One region of the Janthinobacterium goodfellowi genome, then DNA from elsewhere that is predicted to be linked to it. Evidence: predicted binding sites of a transcription regulator. Region 1 holds the regulator's gene; each other region holds the start of a gene.

Region 1 (5,017 bases):
TCCTCCAGGTGGTTGCGGGCGAAGGCGTTGACCATCACGACGATGGGCTGGCGCTGGCCGCTGGCCGCCTGGCGGATGGCCTTGGCCGTGGCCAGGCCGTCCATGACGGGCATGTGCCAGTCGGCCAGCACCACGTCGTACGGCTGCTGCTGCGCCAGGCGTTCGCGGTACAGTTCGATGGCGGCAAAGCCGGAATCCACTTCGTCGGCCAGCCAGCCCCACGCCTCGATCAGCTTGACGATCAGTTCGCGCGTGGTGCGGTTGTCGTCGGCCACCAGCAGGCGCAGCTGGCCCAGGGCGGGCGTGCGCCGCGTTTCGGCCGGCTGCGCCAGCATGTCGAACGGCACGCTGAACCAGAAGCGGCTGCCCTTGCCTTCGCTGCTGGCGACGGCGATGTCGCCGCCCATCATGTGGATCAGCTGTTTGCTGATGGCCAGGCCCAGGCCCGTGCCGCCGAAGCGCCGCGTGATGCTCTGGTCGCCCTGCGAAAACGCGGCAAACAGCTGCTGTTGCTGCAGTTCCGTCATGCCGATGCCCGTGTCGCGCACTTCGAAGCGCAGCCAGGCGCGGCCGTTGTCCTTCTCGGCCAGGCTGACGGCCACCACCACTTCGCCGCTCTCGGTGAACTTGATGGCGTTGCCGGCCAGGTTGACGAGGATTTGCTGCAGGCGCTGGGCGTCGCCCACGAGGCGGCGCGGCACGTCGGGCTCGACGGCAATGGCCAGTTCCAGCTCCTTTTCGCCCGCATTCATGGTCATCGTCGTGGCCAGCGTGTTCATGACCTCGTCGAGGTCGAATTCGACGGGCGACAATTCCATGCGGCGCGCCTCGATCTTCGAATAGTCGAGCACGTCGTTGAGGATGCCCAGCAGCGACTGGCCCGCCACGCGCACCATGGTCAGATACTTGCGCTGTTCCGTGTCGAGCTTGGTATTTCCCAGCAGATACACCATGCCCAGCACGGCATTGAGGGGCGTGCGGATTTCATGGCTCATGTTGGCCACGAAGTCGCTCTTCGCGCGGTTGGCCGCCTCGGCCCGGTCGCGTTCCTGCTCCAGCTCCGCCGCGCGCGATTCGAGTTCCTGCTGCAGCCGGTCGCGTTCGCTCATCAGGCCGTTGAACGCTTCCGTCAGTTCGCCGATCTCGTCGCGCTGCTGCACCGGCACGGGGGTGAAACGGCTGCCGCTGGTGCGCAGCGCCTGCAGGGTGTCGCGCAGGCGCACCAGGGGCGAGAGCAGGCGCACGGTGACCCAGCCCAGAACGGCTGCGGCCAGCAGCGAGGCGAGGATGCTCCACAGCACCAGCCGGTACAGCACGCCGTCGAACGGTTCGAAGGCGTCGTCGAGGGGCAGCGAGGCGGCCAGCAGCCAGTTCACCGATTTCAGGCGCTTGAAACTGTTGACGGCCGTGATGCCGCGGCTGTTGGTGCTGACCATGGTGCCTTCGCCATCGTCCTTCAGCAGCTGGGTGGTCGTCAGGTTGGCGTTCGGCAGGCGCGGCTGCAGCAAACGGCTGGTGTCGGGGTGCAGCACATAGCGCGGCACGGCGCCGCGCGTGAGGATGAAGTAATAGCCGCTCTTGCCGATCTTTTCCGAACGCAGGCGGCCCAGCAGGTTGTCCTTGTACAGGCGCAGCACGCCGATCAACACGCCGGCCACCCGGCCATCGGCGGCGAGTATGGGCGCGACCATCTGCACGATGGGCATGCCGCTCGATTTGCCCAGCATCGGCTCGGTGATCATGGGCTGGCGCGTGCGCAGCACGGTCTGGAAGTACTCGCGCTCGGCGACGTTGATGCCGGCGCGCCCCGCCACTTCCGGCATGTCGGCCACGACGGCGCCGTACGCGTCGAGCACCAGCACGTCGTCGAACAGCACCAGCATCGAGCGGCGCGAATAGTAGTCGCGCAATTGGGCGGGCTGGCCGATCAGTTCCGGCGGCTGCTGCCGTGCCGTCAGGGTGACGATCTGCAGCAGCATGCCCAGCTTGTCGTCGAGTTCGGCGGCGGTGCGGGTGATCAGCGACGATTGCTGGCTCAGCAGGACCCGGGTGAAATCGTCGCGCATGTGCTGCACCTGGATCATGGTGACCAGCGCGATCATGGCGATCGAGGTCAGGCTGGTAGCCAGCGCGACTTTTGCTTTGATGCCGAGAGGCTTCATGATTTCCTTTTCAGTACCGTGCGGCACAGGCGGCAGATAATGCTGTCAGGAATTTTCCTATCAATACCCCAGCTTGGCAAGCGCCGCCACGCAAATTGCCCTCTCCGCATGGGCTTTTGACGATGTTGCCATATAATTAAAGGCTGGACGTCGTTTATTCGCCGAAATTACGGTGAAATTGGCACACGGCAACCCGGTATGCAGTAAACTTGTTGTTGCATTTTCTTAAAGGTACCGACATGACTGAAGCGCTACTCACTCCAACCTTGCCCACAGTGAACGTGGAAGCGTTGCGAGCGCGATGCTCGACGTGCAGCATGCATCAATTGTGCCTGCCGATGGGCCTTGATGTGGGCGACATGGACAGGCTGGACCAGATCATCGGCCGCCGCCGCAAGATCGTGCGCGGCGCCTCGCTGTTCCGCATCGGCGACTCGTTCCAGAACCTGTACGCGATCCGCCTGGGGCACTTCAAGACGTACCAGATCAATCCGGGCGGCGAAGAGCAGGTGACGGGTTTCCAGATGGCCGGCGAACTGCTGGGCATGGACGCCATCAGCGCCGACCGCCACCACTGTAATGCGGTGGCGCTGGAAGACAGCGAAGTGTGTGAAATCCCGTTTTCCAGCCTGGAACAATTGCTGGGCAATATGCCGACCCTGCTCCGCCATTTCCACCGCATGATGAGCCAGGAAATCACGCGCGAGCAAAGCGTGATGCTGTTGCTGGGCAATATGCAGGCGACGCAGCGCTTTGCCGCCTTCATCGTCAACCTGGCGTCGCGCTATGAGGCGCGCGGCTATTCTGGCAGCAATTTCCAGCTGCGCATGTCGCGCGAGGAAATCGGCAACTACCTGGGCCTGACCATCGAGAGCGTCAGCCGCCTGCTGTCCAAGTTCAAGAAGGAAGGCTGGCTGCGCGTCTCCAACCGCGAGATCGAGATCCTGCAGCCGGCCAAGTTAAAAGCCATTACGGCCGGCACCGACGTCTGTAAATAAGGCTTACAGTTCCTCATCCGCGTGCAGCGCGATGCTGCGTTGCAACGGCCAGGTCCAGATGCCGGACAGGCGCCACTCGCGTTTGTCGTTTTCCACCAGCACCTGCCAGCGGCTGCGCTCGAGCATCGGCAGCGCCACCGAGAAATTGCCGGCCGCATCGGGCTGCACCAGCAGCTTGATATCCTTTTCCGGCAGGGTCGCATGCGCCAGGTGCAGCTGCAGCGGCCCCTGGTACGCCTTGCCGAAGCTGTGCACGGAACCGCTGAGGCGCGCTGCAGCGACGTCATACGCCAGGGTCGTATCCATCGCCAGGTTGCTGGCGACCGTATCGCGCCGCAAATCCTGGTTGATCGCCTTGCCCTGCTTGTAATAATCGCCCACCACCAGCGCGTCGGGCTGCGTAAACGCGATATAGCCCATGAAGCTGCCGACGACCACGGACAGGCCGGGACCGATCATCAGCAGCCATGGCCAGCGATGCTTGTACCACGGGGCAACGGGAGCTTGCAGTTTCAGACTGTCGGACATGGTATTTCTCCTGTGTTTCTGTGTGTACGGCCAGCCCCCATGCGGGGACCGGCCTTCCTGCATTAGCGCGGCACGATGAAGACCGCGCTTTCGCGCACATGCAGCGACGGATCGTCCAGCGAGTGCAATTCGATCGCTATCTTGTTCGACCCCTTCTCGCCGACGCCGTGCGGCACGCGCAGGCGGATCGGCCAGCCCAGCGTTTCCGTCGGCTGCAAGGTCACTTCTTCGCGCGTCAGCAAGGTCAGGCCCGGCAAGCCGGATGCGCTGATTTTGAAATGCTGGCTTTGCTCCGAGGTGTTCATGATCTGCAAACGATAGACGTTTTCGATCATGCCGTCTTCCACTTCGCGTCCCATCGAACCGCGGTCGCGGATCACGTCCATTTTCAGCGGCGTGCGCAGGGCCAGCGAAGTACACACGGCGATGATGATCAGGGCCAGGATGGACGTGTAGATCAGCACGCGCGGGCGCATGGCGCGCTGGCGGATCTGCTTCGAATTGAAGTTGTTTTCCATCGCATGGTCGGTGCTGTAGCGTATCAGGCCACGCGGCCGCTCGACCTTGTCCATCACGGTATTGCAGGCGTCGACGCAGGCGGCGCAGCCGATGCATTCATACTGCAGGCCGTTGCGGATATCGATGCCGGTCGGACACACCTGCACGCACAGGGTGCAATCGATGCAGTCGCCCAGCTTGTCGTTGTTGCCGGCCTTCTTGCTCATCGCGCCGCGTGGTTCGCCGCGCTTGGCATCGTAGGTGATGATCAGGGTGTCCTGGTCGAACATGGCGCTCTGGAAGCGCGCGTAGGGGCACATGTATTTGCACACCTGCTCGCGCAGCCAGCCCGCGTTGCCGTAGGTTGCCAGGCTGTAGAACAAGACCCAGAACCATTCCCAGGGACCGAAATTGAGGGTGGTCACCTCGCGCGCCAGTTCCTTGATCGGCGTGAAGTAGCCGACAAAGGTAAAGCCCGTCCACAGGGCGATGGCGCCCCAGACCAGGTGCTTGGCCGTCTTCTTGAATGCCTTGCGCACGGAGGGGCCCTGCTTGTCGAGGGCCATGCGCGCGCTGCGCGTGCCCTCGATGCGGCGTTCGACCCACAGGAAGATTTCCGTGTACACCGTTTGCGGGCAAGAGAACCCGCACCACACCCGCCCGGCAATGGCCGTGACGAGGAACAGCAGATATGCACAGATGATCAGCAGGGCCGCCAGATAGATGAAATCCTGGGGCCACAGCACGACGCCGAAAATGTAGAACTTGCGCGTGGTCAAATCGAACAGCAGGGCTTGCCTGCCATTCCAGGTCAACCACGGCAAGCCGTAG
Region 2 (5,017 bases), on a different contig from region 1:
AGGCCGTCGAGGTCGATGACTTTGAGGCCATAGTTCTCGCCGGCCACCACCACTTCGGCACGGCCGATCGGCGTGCCGTTGACCTTGATCACCAGCGGTTCGCCGGCCAGCATGTCGAGTTCGATCACGCTTTCCGGGCCGATGGCCATCAGCTCTTCCAGCGAAATGCGGGCCGAGCCCACTTCCAGGGTCAGGGTGACGGGAATCTTGCGCATCATTTGCGGAATGTCGCGGCGCGCGCGGGTGCTGGCCACGTCGGAGACGTCGCCCTGGTCGATGATCATGTCATCGCCCAGGTCTTCCAGCAGGGTTTCGCTCTGGTTGGTATCGGTCATATTCATATTATTCGACATCTTCAAATGAGGTTAAACAGAGCTTGCCCTTATGTTCGGAAACAGCCGCTGTAAATAAACGGGAATCGTCGAGCATCACATCGGTGCGGCTCAGGCTGACGGGAATCACGTCGCCCACGCGCAAGTCGAACAAGGCGCCCAGCTGCATCTGCTTGCTGACCAGCCGGCCTTCCAGGGTCACTTGCAGGCGCGACGCGAGCGGGCGCACGCTGCCGCGCAAGGCTTTTTTCGCCTGCGCGCGCTCGGGCAGCAAGCCGCGCAGCACGTCGGCCATCAGCCGCTTGTCCAGCGAGAACCAGAACTGGCCGCTCTGCCCCGCCTCGACGTCGCTGAGCGCCACCGTGATGATCCAGCTGCCGCGCGCAGGATGCACGCCCGACTGCACGGCGACCTCGGCACTGGTGTCGATGTCGCTGCTCTTGCCCAGGGTTTGCAGGTTCTTGTGGATGCGGGCAAACAAGCTGCCCACCAACTGTTGTCCCAGCACCACAGCGAGGCGTTCTTCCGTGGCCGTCACGCGCACCTGCGCCGGATCGGGCAGCGCGCCCTTGGCGCCGGCACTACCATAGCGATAGTTCAGCACGCTCAAGAGTATCTGCCGCTCGAGCGCAAAGCCCGGCTGGCCGGCCGGCGCGGAAAAACTCAGCCAGCGGTTCACGCCGTCCTCGTTCTCCACGCGCGACAAGCTCACGGCATCGATCTGGAAATTGCCCCAGTAGCGACGGCTCATGGGCTGGCGCAGGGCCACGGCCAGGTCGTCGCGCAACTGGGCGCCGAATACATGCAGCAAATGGACAGGACGTCCAAGCAGACAGGAATCGAGGACTTGATGGCGCGCAGTTTGATCTGTCTTGGTAGTGATTGTCATGTAGTGGTCATGTCGGTATTGCGGTGGCAGAACAAATTATACGGATCGCCCGAAATTAAATACAGCATCATCTCGGCCTTGTCGGCCGGCCCGCAAGCAAACGATTGCGCTTCGTATCGCATGGTAGATGACTACGGTGCTGAACAATACATGAAAACGCTAAATATTGCCATGTATCAATATTCCTTGAGCCAATCCTCTCTTTACTTTATAGTTGCCGCGAGGTAAGCTTATAGCGACAAAATAGTGATTTGCAGTGCGCCATTCCGCTTACCTGATTCCGGTTTTTATGGCAGTTTCCATCCCGTTATTGCCACCAGCAGAAACTTTTATCAGTTAAATATTAGTTGTCATGGCCATGTAAATCATGTCGGCGTGGGTTTGCTGAGTTTGTTTGATTGAATCTGCTTGAGCGGATGGTGTGGCAACTGATAAAACTGATGGGCCCTGCGGATCGGGCCGGGCAGGATGGCATTCATGCAATGTCTGCCGGATTGGCAACACCAGTAATTCTATTGATACGTCACCGCATATTGAAAGTAGAGGGCAAGATGAGCAACGAACTCGCAGGTCTGATCAAGGCCGATCTGGCAGCACTGAGCAATGACGCGCGCGCCCTGGGCGCCAGCATCGCGCCCGCCGCCCAGTTCGGCGCAGGGGAACCATCCGGCTTCTCCTTTGCGCAAAGCATGCAAGACGCCATCGGCAAGGTCAACGGCGACGACCGCCTGGCCGCGCAGAAAATGAGCGACGTCGACAGCGGCAAGAGCGACGACATGGTCGGCGCCATGCTGGCCAGCCAGGAAGCGAGCCTGTCCTTCTCGATGTTGATGCAAGTGCGCAACAAAGTCATGGGCGCCGTCGACGAACTCATCAAACTGCCTCTGTAATCTTCACGTCCTGATCCACGCCCAGCCTCCCAGCGAAAGTTACCCCAAGTGATTACCACCATGAAGTCCGCATTTGCGCGCTGGCGCCCTGGCGCCCAGCCCGCCATCCCGCCCGCCCTGCTGAAGAACCTGGTTCCCATCGTCGTGCTGGCCATCGGCATCACCGCCATGGTGACCATGTATGCCTGGCGCGACCAGGCCAACTACAAGCCGGTATTTGGCGCGCGCGAAAAAGTGGCCGTGACGGACATGATGGCCACGCTGGATGCCGAGCACATCCCCTACCGTTTGCATCCGGACAGCGGCCAGGTGCTGGTGCCCGACGCCATGCTGGGCAAGGTGCGCATGCTGCTCGCCTCGAAGGGCGTGACGGCGCAGCTGCCGGCCGGCCTGGAACTGATGGACAAGAACGACCCGCTGGGCGTGTCGCAATTCGTGCAGGACGTGCGCTTCCGCCGCGGCCTCGAAGGCGAGCTGGCGCAAAGCATCATGACGATGGACGCGATCGCTTCGGCGCGCGTCCATCTGTCGATCGCCAAATCGACGTCGTTCGTCGCCAGCGACGGCGACAAATCGTCGGCTTCCGTCGTCGTGGCGCTGAAGCCGGGCCGCACCCTGGCGCCGGAACAGATCGCCGCCGTCATCAACATGGTGGCCGGCAGCGTCGCCAGCCTGGCGCCCACGCGCGTGAGCCTGGTCGATCAGGGCGGCAACCTGCTGTCCTCGCACGTCGACCTGACAGACGGTTTCGATGCGTCGGCCGCCGGCAATGAAGGCGCGAAACGTTTTCAGGATGAAATCCGCCACAACGTCATGGGCTTGCTGGGCCCCGTCATCGGCGAAGACAACTTCAAGCTCAGCGTGACGGCCGCCGTGAACAACGACCGCGTGGACGAAACGCTGGAGAAATACGGCGAAGCCCCGAAAGTGACGAGCGAGGCGATGCGCGAAGAGCAGGAACGCAACCGCACCGTGGCCGGCATTCCCGGCAGCCTGTCGAACCGTCCGCCAGCGGCGGCCGTGCCGGCACCGGCCGACGCCGCCGGCGCCGCCCCGGCCGATGGCGCGCCGAAGCCGTCCGACGACGGCACGGCCCGCAAGAACGCCACCACGCGCCAGTACGCGTATGACCGCAGCATCACGCAGATCAAGCGCAGCCGTGGCCGCCTGGAAAAACTCAGTGTCGCCGTCGTCCTCAACAGCGCCGCCGCACCGAATCCGAAAACGGGCTGGACCCCAGCCGAACTGGGCAATATCGAAAAAATGCTGACCAGCGGCCTGGGCATCAATGCCCAGCGCGGCGACAGCCTGAGCCTGACGGCGCTGGCCTTCCCTGCCAAGCCGCCCGTGGCGCAATGGTGGGAAGAGCGCGATACCGTCGTCGATTTCAGCAGTTGGCTGCTGTACGCCCTGGGCGCCGTGCTCGGCTACTTCCTGATCCTGCGCCCGCTGCTGCGCCTGCTGACCTCGCGCCTGGCGCCGCCGCCACTGAAGCAGCTCGATCCGGCGCTGGCACTGGGCGGCAGCAACGCCGCCGCCGGTGCGAATGGCGTGGCCGCCGCCGGCGCGCCGGCCCTGGGCGTGAACGGCAGCCCGCTGGCCCTCGAAGGCGAAGCCGCCGCCGGCAACAGTATGCCGGTCGTGCCGCTGCTGGAAAATTATGACTTGCCGCCACCAGGCTCGGCGGTCGACGTGATGGTCGACCACCTGAAAGTGCTGGCTGAAAAAGAACCCGAGCGTGTCGCCGAAGTCGTCAAACAATGGATGCAGAAAAATGGCCGAACTCAACAACAATAATCCCTCCGACGGCGCCGAATACGAAAGCGTCAGCCTGAATCCCGTGGAACAGGCCGCCATCGTGCTGCTGAGCATAGGCGAAGAACAGGCCGCCAATGTGCTGCGCTGCCTGTCGCGCGAAGAATTGCTGGAAGTCACGCAAGTGATGTCGCGCATGAGCGGCATCAAGGTCGAATCCGTGAAAACGGCCATGCAGACCTTCTTCGACGACTACCGCCAGCAAAGCGGCGTGCACGGCGCCTCGCGCAGCTACCTGAAGCGCTCGCTGGACATGGCGCTGGGCAGCGATATCGCCAATAGCGTGCTCAACAACATTTACGGCGACGCCATCCGTCCCAAAATGGCGCGCCTGCAATGGGCCTCGCCAAAATGGCTGGCCGAATACATCGTCAACGAACACGTGCAGATGCAAGCCGTGTTCCTGGCCTTCCTGCCGCCCGCGCTGGCCGGCCAGATCCTCGACGCCCTGCCCGCCGAAGGCCGCGACCTGGTCTTGCTGAACCTGGCGCGTCTGGACGAGATCGACCGCGACCTGCTGGTCGAGCTCGACGAACTGGTGGGCCGCTGCCTGGGCACGCTCGACACGCAAAGCACCAGCGTCGAAGGCATCCGCCAGGCGGCCGAGATTCTCAACCGCATGCCCGGCAACCGCGCCGCGCTGGTCGAACTGCTGCGCGCGCACGACCCGGATGTCGTCTCGGAAATCGAACTGAGCATGTACGACTTCCTGATCCTGGCCACGCAGAGCGATGTCACGCTCACGCGCATCCTGGAAGACGTGCCGATGGAACAGTGGGCGATTGCACTGAAGGGCGCGGAACCGTCGATCCGCGACGCCGTGCTGAAAACCATGCCGCGCCGCCAGGCGCAGAGCTTCGAAGACATGATGCGCCGCTCCGGCCCCGTGCCGCTGTCGCGTATCGAACAGACGCGCCAGGAGATCATGGCCACTGTCAAGGGCCTCGCCGATGCGGGCGAGATCGAAGTGCAACTGTTTGCCGAAGCGGTGATCGAATGAAACACTTCCGCTCGTATCGTTTCCCGCCCCTGTCGCAATTCATCGCTGCCGGCCAGCGCGCCGCCAGCGAGGACACGGATGGCCAGTGGCA
Region 3 (5,017 bases), on a different contig from region 1:
GCGCTCTCCCCACAGCAAGGAATATGGCATGGCGGGCAAGTCGCTCATGTGGATGCCGCCGCAGACGACCTTGCCCCCTTTGGCGCAGGCGGCCAGCGCCAGTGGCACCAGAGCGCCATCCGGCGCGAACAGGATAGCCGCATCCAGCGCGACCGGGGCCGGCCCTGTCGATGCCCCCGCCCATGCCGCCCCTAGAGAGCGGGCGAAATGCTGCGTGCGCACGTCACCTTCGCGCGTGAAAGCGTAGACTTCGCGCCCTTGGGCTACCGCCAGTTGCGCCACGATGTGTCCGGCGGCACCGAAGCCGTAGATGCCGACCCTGCGCGCCGCGCCCGTCATGGCATAGGCACGGTAGCCTATGAGTCCTGCGCATAGCAGCGGTGCTGCGTGCACGTCGTCATGGCTATCCGGGAGCGGCAGGCAGTAGCGTGCGTCGGCCAGCACGTATTCGGCATAGCCGCCATCGCGGTCGTAGCCGGTAAAGCGGGCGCCATCGCACAGGTTTTCGCTGCCAGAGCAACAATACACGCAGGCGCCACAACTGCCTGCCAGCCACGGCACGCCCACGCGCGCGCCGATCTGCAGATTGTTTACCCGGGCGCCGACGGCAACCACCGCGCCGACAATTTCATGTCCTGGCACGAGTGGCATGCGGTGCGCGGGCAGTTCGCCATCGAGCAGGTGCAGGTCCGTGCGGCAAACGCCACAGGCCAGAACGCGCAGGAGCACATCCTGCCCCATTGGTGCCGGCACCGGGCGCTCCAGTGCGTGCAGCTGCGCCCCAGGTCCGACGTGCTCAAGTACCATTGTCAGCATGGCAAATCCTTTCGCTTCGTCTCATGCAAGGTGGCCTCGTTGTTCCCGGCGCGCCGCGTTTCCTGGATGCCAGTCCTGCGCCAATGGTCATGCTGCAACGCACAGCCTATTTCGGCGCCGCCGACGCTGCGTCCAGCGCTAGTTGCAAGGGCAGGGCGTGGGGATCGTCAATGTTCCCTGTAGCGAAATCCTTGGGCGACAAGGTGCGTCCGTAAAAGGCATCGGTCAAATGCTGGTTGAATCGGATGTCGCTCAATCCCACGGCCACGACATCGCCGAACAGGCCTTTTGTTCCGCTCCAGGCCACGACGTCGCCGATGCCGACCGTGCCCTGCGCCATTTTTCGCCAATTGACCACGGTCAGCCCCGCTGCGGCGTTGAGGGAAAAGTTATTCTTCTTCATGACCGCGTTGACGGCCTTATCATTGTTCAGGACCATGACGATGGGGCCGCCCTCTGCGCCGGCTTGCAAACCCAGCGTCAAGCCGCCCAGATTGTAGAAGGCGGGGCCGCTCCAGTTGCCATTGGGGCCCCTGATGAGCAGCAGTCCGCCGCCCCCTTGAGCACCCACCCCCAATGCAGCGCGGCCATATGAGGGAACGATTAAGATGCCCTTGGCTTGTTGCAGCAATGGCTGCATGCCCGCATCGGCTTGTAGCTCGTGTACCACTGGAATGGCGGCTTCAACGCGCTTGTTGGCGCTCTCCATCGCCTTGTTGGCGAGATCGGGCGCGCTGCTTTGGCGGCCATTGCTTTGCGCCACAGCAACCCCCGACGCCAGCAGCATGAACAAGCACGCCGCTGCGACCTGGCGGCAGTGATTTCCGATAGACATGGCATTTCCCTCCGTAATGGGTGCTGATTTGTGCTCATGATATGAGCGTGCCTCATGCTAGCGCCGCTTGCCCGCCATTGACCATGATCTACATCACTGTTCTCTCGGTCGTGCCAGGCAGCATGCCGAACGGGCAGGCGTATAAGTTTCCATGGTTGAAGGTTCTCACATCCGTTCGATATCCGCGCGCGTTCCGGAACTGGGGCCCAGGCGGCGGCGTCCTGGCGGTCGCAATCCTCGCATTGGCAGTCCTGCGACGGTATCGCTTGATCAATGAGGAGCGAGCACGCCAACGCCGCCGCTCACCAACAGCCGGTCGCCGGTCGCCGATCGATCCCGGGTGCTGCCGCATCTCACATCATGACGACGTCCGTTGCGATCAGGCCGTTGAAGACGACGCCATGATGAACGCAGAGGGAAATCCGGCGCGCTCGAAGGACGGGGTGGCTCTATGCTGCTGCCGCGTTGTGCCGATTTAGTCTGGCAGGAATTGATCTATGTCATACAGCGCCAGTGACGTGACTGCCTGCAGTCGCGTACATTGAACGCAAGTCGCGCCGTTTGCCGCAATGCGCTTGCCGGCGGAAGCTGCCGCAAGATCGATCGGATTGCCGCCATGGGAGTAGTCTTCATGCAACGAATCGCACTTGTCACTGGTGGTACCCGAGGGCTGGGCAAGGCCATTTCCTTCGCATTGCAAGCGGGCGGCCACAGGGTCGCCGCCGTCTACCACAGCAATGCGGACGCTGCCGGCGCATTTTTCGAGGCGACAGCGATTCCCGTATTCCGATGGGATGTCAGCGATTTCGACGCCTGCCGCCATGGCATTGCCCTTGTGGAGCAGCAAATGGGGCCCGTCGATATCCTGATCAACAATGCCGGCATCACCAGCGATGCGCTATTGCACCGCATGGATCCCGACCAATGGTGGCAGGTCATCAATACCAATCTCGGCTCGATGTTCAATATGTGCCGTCATGTCATGGAAGGCATGCGGGCGCGCGAGTTCGGCCGTATCGTCAATATCAGTTCCGTCAACGGCGAGAAGGGCCAGCTTGGGCAGTCTAATTACGCCGCCGCCAAAGCCGGTATTCTCGGCTTTACGCGGGCGCTGGCGCTGGAGGGGGCGCGTAAGCAGATCACGGTGAACGCGGTCGCTCCCGGCTATTGTGATACTGACATGGTGGCCGAGGTCGCCCCCGAAGTCCTGCAAAAAATCATCGCCGGCATCCCCGTTGGCCGGCTCGGCACGCCTGCGGACATCGCGCGCCTGGTGGCGTTCCTGGCCGACGACGCCAGCGGCTTCATCACGGGGGCAACCTTTGATGTCAATGGCGGGCAGTATATGGGCTAGCATTGTTTGCCGCCGGGCAAGTGCGTGGCCGCGGTGCGCCGGGAGTGATACACATGATCTCGTTGACGGTCAATGGACGGGCTGTCGACGTCGAGGAAGGCTCCACCTACCTCGATGCCGCGAGGCAAGCTGGCGTGCATATTCCCACGCTTTGCTACTATCCGCGCTTGCCTACCCATGCCGTGTGCCGCATGTGCCTGGTGCATGTGGCCGGCCAGCCCCACCCGCAGCCGGCCTGCATCACACTGGCAAAGGCAGGGGACATTATCGAGACGGCATCGAACGACCTGCATGCCTTTCGTGCGATGGATGCGCAATGGCTGCTGGCGCGCCATCCGAACGACTGCCTGCGCTGCGAAGTCAACGGCTCTTGCCGCTTGCAAAGCCTGATCAGCGAAAATCAGTGGGAAGAACGCTGGGAAAAGCTGCCGCGCGGCTCGGTGGCGCATCCCGAGCACCGCTTGATCGATCATACCTCGCCGAGTATCTGGCGCGATCTGTCCAAATGCATCGAATGCGGCCTGTGTGTGGAAGCGTGCGGCGCATCGGGGCAGCAGCAATACGTGATCGGCTTCGCCGAACGCGGCGCGGGGCGCTTGCCGGTGACTGTCTTTGACCATACCCTGGCCAATACCCAATGCATTTCTTGCGGTCAATGTACGCTGGTCTGTCCCGTTGGTGCGCTGGTCGAGACGCCGCACTGGCACGCGGTGCTGCATGCCTTGGATGCGCACGAGCGCGTCTGCGTGGTGCAAGTGGCGCCGGCCACGCGCGTTGCCATCGGCGAAGAATTCGGCATGCTGGCCGGCACGGTCAGTACGGGGAAAATGATCAATGCCTTGCGGCAACTTGGTTTTGACTATGTGTTCGACACCAATTTCGGCGCCGACCTGACGATCATGGAAGAAGCGAGCGAGTTGCTGGCGCGCATCAAAGGGCAGGCAGGAAGCGCGCAACCCTTGCCCCTGTTGACGTCCTGCTGTCCGGGATGGGTGAACTGGGTGGAAATCAACCGGCCGGACCTGCTGGCGCACCTGAGCACGACCAAATCGCCGCAGCAGATGCATGGCGCGCTGACGAAGCGCAGCGCCTTCGCGCGCTCGCTCGGGCCTGCCTTTGCCGAGGGCAGGGAGGAACCTTACGTGGTCAGCGTCATGCCCTGCACGGCCAAGAAGGACGAGGCGGTCCGGCCCGGCTTGTCCGGCGACGTCGACCATGTCCTGACCACGCGGGAGCTGGCCAGGATGATCAAGTCGCGCGGCATCGCCTTCCATGCGCTGGCGGACGATGGCGCTTTCGACGATCCCCTGGGGGAAAGCACGGGCGCCGCACAGATCTTTGCCGCGTCGGGCGGCGTGATGGAGGCCATGTTGCGCACCGCCGCCCACTTGCTTGGCAGGCAGGACGCGCTGGCGCTGGAGTGGCAGCCATTGCGCGGCATCGACCAGGGGATCAAGACGGCGCAGATCGCTGGTTTGGGTACGGTCGCCATTTGCAATGGCATCGCCGCGGTACAGCACCTGCTGGAGACGGACGCATGGCGCGATCAATTCGTCGCCATCGAGGTCATGGCCTGCGTCGGCGGCTGCCTGGGCGGCGGTGGCGAGCCCAAATCGATGGATCCCCTGGTGCTGGACAAGCGCATGCGGGCGATCTACGAACTCGACAAGCAGGCGGTGCGGCACAGTGCGCATGAAAACCGGGCTGTGCAAACCTGGTACGCCACGGAAATGCAGGAAGCCAATGCCGTCCAGGCGCGCGTGCTGCTGCACACAAGCTATGCTGCGCGCAATTCCAGGCGCCTGCTGTTGATGCAATTTCTCGATTGCGTGGACCTGCGCGACGGCGCGGGGGCGGTGGCCTTGCTGCATCCCGATGCGTCGTGGTCGACGGCGTCGCTGTTCGGCGACGTGCACGGCGCCACAGCGATCCAGGCGCTGATCGATACCCAGCTGCCTGCACGCAAGTATGGGCCGGCGTTCGCGCGGCACCGGATGGTGTCGGCTGCCGAT
Region 4 (5,017 bases), on a different contig from region 1:
CAGGCCGGGCGAATTCGATAGCACTTGCAGATGGCGTTCGATGACTGCGGCCAGTTTCTCGCAGGGACTGTCCGCATGGTAGTGCGACATCAGGTGCAGCACGGCCGACAGCAGCAATTCGGGCTGCTGGCCTTGCGGAGAAGGAAACATCGGGGAAGGTCGGTCGTTCGCCATCAAACACTCCTGTGCGGTGGTTTGGCTGGCTGCGCGCACGGGGCGCGACTGGCTGGCGAGTGTGGTGACTGGCTGCCGTGCTGCTTCAGGCAGTCAGGATCAGCTTGTTCAATTGGGTGACGCGCAGGCGATAGATCTTGCCGCTGTGCTCAATCTCCACTTCGCGGCCCTGCTGCAGCAGCGCTTCGCTGGTGATGCGGCGCGCCGGCTGGGCCATGCTGACGGGAGGACGGACGTGGGCAGTAGCGGCATCCTGGATCAAGGCTGGTTTTGAGCTTTGCATGTTGGGCTTTCTTTATCTCAGTTGAGAATGATTCGTATTTGCATTATTGTTGAATGTGGCCCGAAAAGCAAGGCTTATTTGTGCGGAATCCGCGCTTTTTTGCGATGGGATGGCGGTGCGGAGGATGGCGCTGCGCAAAGGGGGCCGCGGGCGCGGCGCGGCAGCAAAAAAGACCCGGCCAAGGCGGTGCGCGCCTCGGCCGGGTCAAGCCTGTGCCAAGCTGGAAGAAATCGGGATGAGTTAAATCGTGGCCAGCAATTGCGCCGAGGCGGTGGCGGCCGCGGTGGTGTCGGCCTTGAGCTTGGCGGCGGCCAGCTGCTTGGCGCGCGAGCGCGACGGCGGCAGGCGGCGCAGGGTTTTCAGGGCGTCCGGATCCTTGATGCCGATGGTGCGCTGGTCAACCGTGATCAGGCCGATTTCATTGAAGGCGGACAAGGTGCGGCTGACCGTTTCCAGGGTCAGGCCCAGGTAGCTGCCGATCTCATGGCGCGTCATGCGCAGGTTGAACAGCTTGCTCGAGTAGCCCATCTGCGCGAAGCGGTCGGCCAGCGAGACGAGGAAGCGCGCCACGCGGGCTTCGGCGCTGAGGGCGCCCAGCATGCCGATCATCGCCTGTTCGCGCACCAGTTCGCGGCTCATCACGCCGTACATGACGTTTTCCAGTTCCAGGTGTACACGTCCCAGCGCCGTCAGCTTCTTGAACGGCAGCAGGATCAGGTCGCAGTCGGACAGGGCCACCGCTTCCGAGGAGTAGTGGCGCGAGTGGATGCCATCGACGCCCAGCATGTCGCCCTTCATGGGAAAGCTGAGTACCTGTTCATTGCCGAATTCGTCGATGAGCACGGTTTTCAGGAAGCCCGAATTGACGATGTACAGGGTGTCGAACGGCTGGCCGATGGTGTGCACGCGCTGGCCCGTCTTGAATTGCACGTGCTGGAACAGCAGTTCGTCGGCGGCGATGGTGCAGGCGCTGGAGATATGCAGCAGATCGCATACCTCCTTCAGGTTCGACCATAGCCGCCCCTGGCGCTGGCGCCCTGCTTCCATCGGAGAGGAGGGGGCCAGCGATGGGGCGGCGGCGCGGGTTTCAGGCGTTTGCGTGGACAGCATGTTCATCTCCTGGTGACAGGTAGTTCAGAGTTGAATAACAGGGTGCGCAGGACGGCGGGCAGGGAAGGGGCGGCGCGCGTCCAGGCAGGTAAAGCTCAATTCGCTGACGACTTGCTGTGTGATGAAATAACTTCCCAGCAACTTGATTACTGGTTTCAGTATGCCAACAACCGTATGCAATTAATATCAGCAGTGGCTGAATATGGGAGTAAGAGCTACGGTAGGCGAGGTAGGATTGTTCCTACAGCGGACGCGCGGGCGCGCGTCGCCGGGCTTACGTCTTGAAGGGGGAGAGCAGGCGGTGCGCCACGGCATACTGCACCATTTCCGACAGCGAACTCATGCCCATTTTTTGCATGATGCGCGTCTTGTGCGTACTCACCGTCTTGACGCTCAGGTGCAGGTTGTTGGCGATTTCCGTGATCGACTTGCCCGCCACCAGCAGGGAAAACACTTCGAACTCGCGGTCCGACAACTGTTTGTGCAACAGGCTTTCATTCGGCATCATGATGTTGAGCACGAGCTGCTCGGCCACCTCGGCGCTGATGTAGGGACGTCCCGACGCCACCTTGTGGATGGCGCCCACGAGCTGGGTGCCAGCGCTTTCCTTGGTCAGATAGCCTTGCGCGCCGGCGCGGATGGCGCGCACCGCATATTGCTCTTCCTCGTGCATGGTGAGGATCAGGATGGCCAGCTTGGGCGCCTCGCTGCGGATTTGCCGGATCAGGTCGACACCGCTGCGCCCCGGCATCGACAGGTCGAGCAGCAACAGGTCGAAGCCGCCCTGGCGTACGTGGTTGAGTACTTCAAAACCGTCGATGGCTTCACCCACGATATCGATGTCCGGCGCGCCGTCAAGGATGCGCTTCAATCCTTCTCGCATGATGGTGTGGTCGTCGGCAATCACAATACGTATCATAGGCGGGCAATCTGGAGGATGTCCGTCGCCGGACAAGCAAATGTTAAGAAACGAGAAACGTTGTCATTTTAACTGAAATGGCCGCAAGTTTGCCTTTTACTTCATGTGCCGGCAGCGGCGGCCCCCCGTGGCCATCTGACCGCCTATTTCGTTGCGGGTTCCTTGATCAGCCTATGCACGAGCACCGGCAATTTCGAGTGCGACAGCACCTTATTGGTCACGCTGCCCAGCAGCAACTGCCCCCAGCCGCTGCGGCCATGCGAACCCATGAAAATCAGGTCGCAATGCTGCAATTGCGCCACTTCCACGATTTTCAGGGCCGGGCTGTCGGAAAAGGCCGTCAAGCCCGTCGCTTCCAGGCCCCGCTTGGCGGCTGCGTCGAGGATGGGCTGCCAGTGGTCGGCGCCCGCCTTGCGCATGGCGATGCGGTATTCCTCTTCGCTGGGATAGCTTGGGGGAATGATCTCGATGTACACCGGGTACTGGTATTCGGGCGCCACGTACACGGCAAGGATGTCGGCGTGCATCTGTTCGGCAAAGGCAACGCCGGCACAGGCCGTCAAGTTGGAGACGGTGGAGCCGTCCGTGGCGATCAGAATTTTCTTATACATGGCAGGTCCTTTGGCGGTGACTCAGCGCGCGCAACGCCTCTTATTGTAGACGCGGCGTCAGCATTGTATTCATGTAAAGACTTGATAATTATCAATACAACTGCACCTTCAGTATAGACAACATTGGCAGAAAGATCGTGTTTAGCTGCAACGATGTCCGTGGAGCTGTTGCGCAGGCGCCCGCAGGCAGGATTTCTTCTGCCGCGCGTGGTCTTGCACGCACGCCAATGGTAGTATTTCAAAATACAACAGCAGGAACACTTATTTCCTGGTGGAAAAGCTCTTGTGGACCTGCTTTGCACCAGGAAGCGCGTTTTGAGATTTACCAACAGGGCGGCGCCCTGCTACACTCGCACCATCGCAGCGGTATTGCCTCAAATCATCTTAATCGAGAAATTGTGGGTATCAGTCTGTAAAACGCACAGTTCAGGCGGAATTTTGACAAATTATGGAGAAGCAGGGATATGACCAACGCCGCTGATGATTTCGATGCATTATTCGATGAAGTATCTGCGCAAAGTGCGGCCGCGGCTCAGCCCGCGCCTGCCGCCGCGCCCGCTCCCGCCGTGATTGCGGATGACGATTTCGACGCGCTGTTCGACTCCGTGTCGGCCAGCGCCGCCGTGCCGGCAGCCGCTGCGGCACCCGTGGCCGCCGCGCCGGAAGCGGCGCCCGTCGCCAGCGCCGACGCGCCCGGCGACGCGGCCGACCCCGTCGATCAGTCCGACAAGCCGATGTTCGAGCGCCTGGGCGGCATCGTGCGCCTGCTGCACGATTCGCTGCGCGAACTGGGCTACGACAAGGCGCTGACGGAAGCGTCGTCGCAGATCGTCGACGCCCAGGACCGCCTGGAATATGTTGCCACCCTGACGGAACAGGCCGCCAACAAGGTCTTGAACACGCTCGACGAAGGCATGCCGGCGCAGGACGTGCTGTCGAAGAAAGCCAAGGACATGGATGGCCGCTGGACGGCCCTGTTCGACGGCAAGCTGAGCCTGGAAGAATTCAAGGCCCTGGCTGGCGACTCGCGTCAGTTCGCGCAAGCCGTTGCCGAAGCGACGGAAGCGGAAAAAGCGCGCTTGCTGGAAATCATGATGGCGCAGGACTTCCAGGACATCACGGGCCAGCTGATCAAAAAAGTGGTCAACATCACCAAGACGGTAGAAAACGAGCTGGCCCAGCTGCTGCGCGACAACGCGCCGGCCGAGGTGCGCGAGAAACTGGCGCAAAAGCCGGTGCCGCTGATGCAGGGCCCGTCCGTGCCGTCGGTGGCGCTGGACCAGGATAATGTAGACGACCTTCTTGCGGATTTGGGATTCTAATGGACGATATGCTCAAGGATTTCGTCGTTGAGGCGATGGATCTTGCGGTTAATGTTGAAGAGCACTTATTGCGCCTCGAGCGCGATCCTGACAACAAGGAAACACTGAATGCCGTGTTTCGTTCCTTCCATACCATCAAGGGCGGCGCCGGCTTCATGGGTCTGCCCGCGCTGGTGGCGGCCTGCCACCTGACGGAAAACCTGTTCGACGCCTTGCGCACGGGCGCCGCGCCCGTCACCCCGATCGCCATCGAGGCGGCGCTGCAAGCGTCCGGTTTCGTGGCCGACCAGCTGACGGAACTGGCCAACGGGGCCGCCCCGGAAAGCTTGCCAGCCATGCCGGAAGAGCTGGAACACATCCTGACGAACGCCATCGAAGGCAAGGGCATGGACGCCCCGGCGCCTGCCGCCGCCGTGGTGGCGGAAGTGGCCGTGGCCGAGGTCGCCGAAGTTGTTGTCGCCACGCCTGCCGTCGCCGTGTCCACTGCCAGCGCCGATGGCCTGGACTGGGAGGGCATGTACAACGCCGTCGTGCCGGCCGGCAGCCAGATCGCTGCCGTGTCCGCCGTCGCCGCCCCTGCCGCCGTGGCCGCCGCGCC

What was found. Region 1 encodes FNR, which switches genes on or off when oxygen is low (the NO sensors DNR and NnrR bind a similar motif). Its sites were predicted from a motif close to TTGATNNNNATCAA; they were not measured.
Region 2: ACQ4WQ_RS08030 (FliM/FliN family flagellar motor switch protein) is a predicted target of FNR. The motif match lies at 1,388-1,401, and genes of this name have one in related genera.
Region 3: ACQ4WQ_RS08990 (lipid-binding SYLF domain-containing protein) is a predicted target of FNR. The motif match lies at 1,729-1,742, and genes of this name have one in related genera.
Region 4: ACQ4WQ_RS02780 (universal stress protein) is a predicted target of FNR. The motif match lies at 3,179-3,192, and genes of this name have one in related genera.

Annotation. Positions count from the first base shown of each region.
Region 1 is NZ_JBNYXN010000003.1:729,689-734,705, forward strand. It holds gene ACQ4WQ_RS15720 (response regulator) at 1-2,162, opposite strand, end outside; gene fnr (fumarate/nitrate reduction transcriptional regulator Fnr) at 2,402-3,160, shown strand; gene ACQ4WQ_RS15730 (FixH family protein) at 3,164-3,688, opposite strand; gene ccoG (cytochrome c oxidase accessory protein CcoG) at 3,751-5,017, opposite strand, start outside.
Region 2 is NZ_JBNYXN010000002.1:21,401-26,417, reverse strand. It holds gene ACQ4WQ_RS08035 (FliM/FliN family flagellar motor switch protein) at 1-341, opposite strand, end outside; gene ACQ4WQ_RS08030 (FliM/FliN family flagellar motor switch protein) at 343-1,221, opposite strand; gene fliE (flagellar hook-basal body complex protein FliE) at 1,773-2,111, shown strand; gene fliF (flagellar basal-body MS-ring/collar protein FliF) at 2,172-3,908, shown strand; gene ACQ4WQ_RS08015 (flagellar motor switch protein FliG) at 3,886-4,926, shown strand; gene fliH (flagellar assembly protein FliH) at 4,923-5,017, shown strand, end outside.
Region 3 is NZ_JBNYXN010000002.1:205,287-210,303, forward strand. It holds gene ACQ4WQ_RS08985 (zinc-dependent alcohol dehydrogenase family protein) at 1-816, opposite strand, end outside; gene ACQ4WQ_RS08990 (lipid-binding SYLF domain-containing protein) at 923-1,651, opposite strand; gene phbB (acetoacetyl-CoA reductase) at 2,283-3,005, shown strand; gene ACQ4WQ_RS09000 ([FeFe] hydrogenase, group A) at 3,059-5,017, shown strand, end outside.
Region 4 is NZ_JBNYXN010000001.1:609,559-614,575, forward strand. It holds gene ACQ4WQ_RS02760 (hypothetical protein) at 1-174, opposite strand, end outside; gene hemP (hemin uptake protein HemP) at 260-457, opposite strand; gene ACQ4WQ_RS02770 (Crp/Fnr family transcriptional regulator) at 698-1,504, opposite strand; gene ACQ4WQ_RS02775 (response regulator) at 1,842-2,486, opposite strand; gene ACQ4WQ_RS02780 (universal stress protein) at 2,630-3,097, opposite strand; gene ACQ4WQ_RS02785 (protein phosphatase CheZ) at 3,562-4,419, shown strand; gene ACQ4WQ_RS02790 (chemotaxis protein CheA) at 4,419-5,017, shown strand, end outside.